Regions from separate parts of the Xenorhabdus poinarii G6 genome, predicted to be linked through region 2. Evidence: riboswitches for the same ligand, from Rfam matches in the RefSeq annotation. Region 2 holds a riboswitch; each other region holds the start of a gene.
What was found. A riboswitch is a leader RNA that binds a small molecule or an ion and turns the genes downstream of it on or off. The one in region 2 is predicted to bind thiamine pyrophosphate.
Positions count from the first base shown of each region.

Region 1: another riboswitch for thiamine pyrophosphate. It lies ahead of thiC (phosphomethylpyrimidine synthase ThiC); the one in region 2 lies ahead of thiB (thiamine ABC transporter substrate binding subunit).
Region 3: another riboswitch for thiamine pyrophosphate. It lies ahead of thiD (bifunctional hydroxymethylpyrimidine kinase/phosphomethylpyrimidine kinase); the one in region 2 lies ahead of thiB (thiamine ABC transporter substrate binding subunit).

Region 1 is NZ_FO704551.1:3,060,466-3,062,733, reverse strand. It holds gene thiC (phosphomethylpyrimidine synthase ThiC) at 1-1,027, opposite strand, end outside; TPP riboswitch at 1,214-1,339, opposite strand; gene nudC (NAD(+) diphosphatase) at 1,537-2,268, shown strand, end outside.
Region 2 is NZ_FO704551.1:3,167,667-3,169,934, forward strand. It holds gene ptsP (phosphoenolpyruvate--protein phosphotransferase) at 1-80, opposite strand, end outside; gene rppH (RNA pyrophosphohydrolase) at 90-620, opposite strand; TPP riboswitch at 737-841, shown strand; gene thiB (thiamine ABC transporter substrate binding subunit) at 990-1,955, shown strand; gene thiP (thiamine/thiamine pyrophosphate ABC transporter permease ThiP) at 1,931-2,268, shown strand, end outside.
Region 3 is NZ_FO704551.1:1,399,109-1,401,376, forward strand. It holds gene cspE (transcription antiterminator/RNA stability regulator CspE) at 566-775, shown strand; TPP riboswitch at 900-992, shown strand; gene thiD (bifunctional hydroxymethylpyrimidine kinase/phosphomethylpyrimidine kinase) at 1,037-1,834, shown strand; gene fbaB (class I fructose-bisphosphate aldolase) at 1,931-2,268, opposite strand, start outside.

The DNA.
Region 1 (2,268 bases), 110 kb from region 2:
AATCCACCCCTTGTTCCGCCTGTTCCAGCAAGGTATCGCGGAACATTTCCCATGTCAGGTTTTCTGCTATACCGTTGACTTTTTCCAGTGCCTGGTAAATCGGTACTGTCCCGATGGGAACCGGACTATTTCGCAGTATCCATTCACGGGTTTCGTGAATGTAGCGTCCGGTAGAGAGATCCATCACCGTATCGGCTCCCCAACGGGTAGACCAAATCAGTTTTTCCACCTCTTCTTCAATGGATGATGTGACGGAGGAGTTGCCGATATTCGCATTGATTTTTACCAGGAAATTGCGACCAATAATCATGGGTTCGGATTCCGGGTGGTTAATATTGGCGGGGATAATCGCACGACCCGCCGCGACTTCCTGTAGGACAAATTCCGGCGTAATGTTTTCCGGTAAGTTAGCACCGAAACGCTGTCCTGGATGTTGCTGGCGTAAGACTTCGCTGCGAATACGCTCGCGTCCCATGTTTTCGCGCAGGGCGATAAACTCCATTTCTGGTGTGATAATGCCGCGGCGTGCATAGTGCAATTGGGTGACACGTTTACCCGGTTTCGCTTTCAGGGGATGTGGTCGATGGTGAAAGCGTAAATGATCCAATCCCGCATCGGCGAGGCGTTGTTGGGTAAAATCGGAACTGAGGACGGGAACGGGTTCGGTATCATGACGTTCATCAATCCACGGCTGGCGGATTTTACATAGACCAATCTGTACATTCAGGACGGTATCAGGATCACCATAAGCGCCAGAAGTATCATAAACGGGAACAGACTCGTTTTCTTCAAATTGAGGTTCCTCTTTCGTGCCCCCGATAAGGGTGGGTGAGAGTTGGATTTCTCGCATCGGAACTTGAATATCGTGGCGCGAGCCTGCAAGGTAAATACGCGTTGAATTGGGGAAGGTTACGCCTTGAACGGAATTGATAAACGCTTGTGCTGCATCGCGTTGCGCCTTACGCGGTCTTGTTGGATGAACTTCTGGCGAAAGATCAGCCGTTGGAATAATGGTATTGGAAACCATGTTATTTGAAATAACGGTCTCATTGGACTTAGACATAGCAAATTCCTGACTGTGTTGTTGCCTGTCTCATTGCTGAGCGGGCTTACGTTGAGAAAATTGCTTGTCTGGAGCTCGCAGGGAGTAATAGTTGATGCCAAACAGTAGGTGTACACGATATTGACCGAGGGTGTACACAATACGGGCAGCGGGGTGATTACTCTTGTTCCCTTCGCGGGTACTAGCCCGATCAGGTTCTGCGGATCCCGAATTAACGGTCTCAGCCTGTGTTCATCGTGATAAGACGGTGAACGTTAGGCACTCCGACAAGAAAAAACACTCCAGAGTATAAAGGGGATGATAAAAACTACAACTTAAAACATCACACTTTCTTCAATCAGTTGCTAACTAGGCTTGTGAGTACTTGCCAGCGTCGAGGCGAAAGACAATAAAAAGGAGTATGCTTGGTTTGTGTTGATTTGCAGCAAACTGTGTTGGACGTGGTCACATAATCAATGATGGAATAGAGACAGATGATGCAACAAAAACTGACAGGTAGAGAACGGGGTTGGTGGATTGTGAGTCTTGAGAATCGGGTCTGGTTGCCACAGGGGGAATTACCTTTGGGGACGGCTGAACAATGGACATTGCAAGATCAAATGGCGATCCCCATCGGCGAGTGGCAGGGAGAGAAGGTTTGGTTAATCCGCCGGAAAATGGTTTCAGATATGTCTTCTCCCCGGTTAATTTCTGACCGGGATGACAAATTATTTCAATTGGTCGGACGTGGTGTCCAATTGGCTGAGTTTTATCGTTCACATCGCTATTGTGGTTACTGTGGTCATAAGATGCGGCCCAGTCTGCATGAGTGGGCCTGTTTGTGTCATCACTGCCATGAACGTTATTACCCACAAATTGCGCCCAGCATTATTGTCGGTATTCGGCGTGATGATCATCTTCTTTTGGCACAACATCAGCGTCACCGTCATGGCATTCATACCGTACTTGCTGGTTTTGTTGAAGTAGGCGAAACGTTGGAAGAGGCGGTTCATCGTGAAGTGATGGAAGAGAGTGGAATTAAGATCCGTAATTTACGTTATGTCGATTCCCAACCTTGGCCTTTCCCAAATTCATTAATGGTCGGTTTTCTGGCCGATTATGAAAGTGGCGAAATCAATATTGACCCTGTCGAACTGATCAGTGCAGCGTGGCATCGCTATGATAATCTTCCGCTTATCCCGCCCCCTGATACCATTGCTCGTCGT
Region 2 (2,268 bases):
TTGACCAGTAGTTCAAGCGCTTCAGATAAATTAGCTGCCATCGCAACCTTTTCGACAATTTCCCTTAAGCGCATCAGCATAACTATGACCTAATTTCTTCTACGACGATGTAAATAAGGTGAGTATAGCAATGAAGCAGGTTCCTGCACTGGCATCACAATCGCGGCGAATTCTTTCATTACACGGCGATAGACTTCTCGCTTAAAAGACACGACCTGCCGGACAGGATACCAATAACTGACCCACCGCCAGCCATCAAATTCCGGTGTCTTACTGCGCTGCACATTAATCTCTGCTTCGTCACATAACAATTGCAATAAAAACCAACGTTGTTTCTGCCCGATACAAACAGGCTTTGTATCCCAACGCACCAAACGCTTGGGTAATTTGTAACGCAACCAACCCCGGGTCGAAGCGAGAACCCGAACATCTTTGCGATTTAAACCAACTTCTTCGAATAACTCGCGGTACATCGCCTGTTCTGATGATTCCCCTGGATTGATACCCCCCTGAGGAAACTGCCAGGAATGCTGCCCATAACGGCGGGCCCATAGAACCTGCCCTTGGCGATTACAAATTACAATTCCTACATTCGGGCGGTAGCCATCCTCATCGATCACCGGACTACCTCTTGATTGAATAAATTTAAAAATATCGCTAATTGTTTCACACTCACCTCAAGCGGTAAACCTCTATGATTGGACTTTGCAGACGTAGCCGAAGTCTCTACAATACCCCCATCTCAACGGGGTGCTGTTGTGACAACACAACACTGCTGAGAATAAACCCGTCGAACCTGAACCGGCTAGTACCGTCGTAGGGATTTGAGATGCTAATCATTAGTGTGATCAATGTAATTTTTATTTAGCACCTTCTCAGATCCTTTGCCACTGCTAATAACGGTTGATATTCATCACGATGATCAATCATCACTACAGGAGAGCAAAGTGTTTAAGAAACTCTTTTCTGGCTTTATTGCGGCTGTCAGTATGCTGTCTATTTCTGCCTGTGTTTTTGCTCAGGAGAAGCCGACACTGACGGTGTATACTTATGATTCCTTTGCCTCTGAATGGGGGGCAGGGCCTGCCATCAAAACAGCCTTTGAAGCAGAATGCGGCTGTGAGCTGAAATTCGTTGCGCTGGAAGATGGCGTCTCCTTGCTGAACCGTTTGCGCCTCGAAGGTAAAAAAACCCCCGCCGATATTATATTGGGGTTAGATAACAATCTGATTCAGGCCGCGCAGAAAACCGGGTTATTCACCCCAAGTCACGTCGATACCTCAAAACTGAAATTACCGATTACATGGAACAATACGACATTTATTCCTTATGATTACGGCTATTTTGCCTTTATTTACAACAAAAACACCTTACCGCATCCGCCCAAAAGTATGGATGAATTAATCAATAATCCGCAAAATTGGAAGATTATTTATCAGGACCCGCGCACCAGTACCCCCGGTTTGGGGTTGCTGCTCTGGATGCAAAATCTCTATGGTGACAACACCGCACAAGCATGGCAGAAAATTGCCAGAAAAACACTCACGGTCACTAAAGGCTGGAGTGAAGCCTACGGCCTGTTTCTGAAAGGTGAGGGAGATATGGTTTTGAGTTATACCACGTCACCGGCTTACCACATCATGTCAGAGAAAAAAGATAACTATGCCGCCGCTATCTTTGAAGAAGGGCACTATTTACAGATTGAAGTGGCCGCCCAAATCACCACCAGCAAACAGCCGGAACTGGCACAAAAGTTTATGAATTTTATGATCTCGCCTGCATTTCAGCGCGTTTTGCCAACCACGCAATGGATGTATCCGGTGATTGATATTCCTCTACCGGACGTTTTCAAACACCTTCCTGTTCCTGAAAAATCGCTGCAATTCAATGCTGATGATGTAGCAAAACACCGTACCAAATGGATCCGTACATGGCAAAGCGCTGTCAGCCGTTAATCGCGGGTTGGTTATTGCCGGGGGTTATTGCCTCCGGCTTATTGATACTTGTTGCCTTGTCAGCCTTCGGGACGCTGTGGTTTTATGCCCCTGAAAGCGATTGGCAGGCACTTCTGGATGACCGTTATCTTTGGCATGTCATTCGGTTTACCTTCTGGCAGGCATTGCTCTCTGCCCTCTGCTCGGTATTTCCGGCGCTTTTTCTTGCCCGGGCACTTTATCGCCGCCATTTTCCGGGAAAAAGGCTATTTCTGCGCTTATGTGCCATGACCTTGATCCTGCCTGTTTTGGTGGCTTTGTTTGGCATCCTTAC
Region 3 (2,268 bases), 1.8 Mb from region 2:
CGATGTTCGTGTATGTACGTGGCGAAATCAGTTTATCGTATGGGAATAACCTGTTGTGGGAATAGTCAGAAACGTCTTATAAATATTATAATTGGATAATATTTAATGAATAATAAACGAAAATTAGGTTGATTACGGGTAAAGCAATTATTTTCTATGTACAAAAAGAATGATTTAAATTAAATATTCTTTTTATCCTTATCTAGAATAGATTTTGTATAACGATAATTCTCTGCTTTACACCGTAACAGGTGTGAAAAACAATATGATGTATTAAACAGACTCAAGTGACTTATGGCATGTAACAATTTCTTTTTGTATTGATTCATGATGTTATATCACTTAAAGGTTATTGAGTAATTTCAAATCGGAATAGAGAATCAGGGTTTAAAATATGTGCGTTAACGCCAGCGCCTGAAAAAAATGGCTTGCGATTATATAAAGAGTGTGTAATAAAACATATGGGTAAACGAAGTATTGCTCTGTTAATAAATAACGGCAACCAATACTGTTTTTTATTTTTATGCCAATAGGCTAATAAAGTGATTCAAAGGAAATTTTTGAAATGGCAAAAATCACTGGTACTGTGAAGTGGTTCAACGAGTCTAAAGGTTTTGGTTTTATTACCCCTGCGAATGGTAGCAAAGATGTATTTGTACATTTTTCTGCAATTGTGAAAGATGGGTTTAAAACATTATCTGAAGGCCAACAAGTTGAGTTTGAAATTCAGGAAGGCCCGAAAGGTCCTGCTGCTGCAAACGTTTCAGCTTTATAGTCATTAATTTAATTTGGTTGGTGTTTAATTACTGGCTAAATATATTTATCATCGTTCTGGTTTGATTGTCTGATGATAATTTATTGCAAATATCACTCTATTGAGGTACTAATAGAGTGATTTTTATTTTGACTCGGGGCGTTCTTTATTGAACTGAGAAGCACCCGTATTACCTGATCTGGATAATGCCAGCGTAGGGAAGTCATGGTATCACGAGTTCCGATACCCGCTTTTCTTTAGTTGGTAGTAGGAATGACGACCATGAGAATTAATTCACTGACCATCGCAGGCACAGATCCTAGTGGTGGTGCCGGCATTCAAGCCGATTTAAAAACCTTTTCCGCCCTTGGTGCTTACGGTACAGCAGTGATAACTGCGTTGGTAGCGCAGAATACAATGGGCGTACAATCAGTTTATCATCTTGATCCCCGCTTTATTGTTACCCAGTTAGAATCTGTGCTTTCAGATGTCAGGATAGATAGCGCCAAAATAGGTATGCTGTCGAATGCAGCTAATGTCACTGCAATAGCAAAATTATTGCATTGTTATCCCATTCCCTACATAGTCTTGGACACCGTGATGGTGGCGAAAGGAGGAGCGCCTTTGTTATCACCTGAGGCCGTGACAGAAATGGTAGAACAACTCTTTCCTCTCGTCTCTTTGATCACGCCCAACTTACCGGAAGCCGCAGCCATATTGAAATGTGATCTTGCCAAGACCGAAGATGATATGTTATCGCAGGGACGTGCATTATGCGCAATGGGCTGTCAGGCTGTTTTGTTGAAAGGTGGACATTTGCCTAACGAAGAAAGCCCGGACTGGCTTTTTACCCCGGAAGGAGAGTGGCGTTTTACAGCGACCAGGGTTAATACCCGACATACGCATGGAACGGGTTGTACGTTGTCCGCAGCACTCACGGCATTACGTCCACGTTATTCTGATTGGCAAAGTACGTTGCCAGTGGCGAAAAACTATTTACAACATGCACTGATGCAGGCGGATAGCCTGGAAGTGGGTCATGGCATTGGTCCTGTCCACCACTTTCATCAATGGTGGTGATATTGCCCCGAATCATGCCCTTTTGGGATGATAGCGGATTTGAGAAATGGGGATATGGGGTCCCCATTTTGAAGCTGCTACCTCTGAGGTTGTTGATTAGGCGATAGTGATTGTCTTATCGAGATAGACATCCTGTACGGATTGGATCAATTCAACACCGTCTTTCATCGATTTTTTGAACGCTTTACGGCCAAGGATCAATCCCATGCCACCGGCTCGTTTATTGATAACAGCCGTGCGGACTGAGTCACTTAAATCATTATCTCCAGATGCGCCGCCTGAATTGATTAATCCCGCCCGGCCCATATAGCAGTTAGCCAGTTGATAACGAACGAGATCAATCGGATGTTCAGTGGTCAGATTGTCGTAGACGCGTTTATCTGTATGCCCGAACCCAATCGCAGTATAGCCACCATTTGTTTCAGCCATTTTTT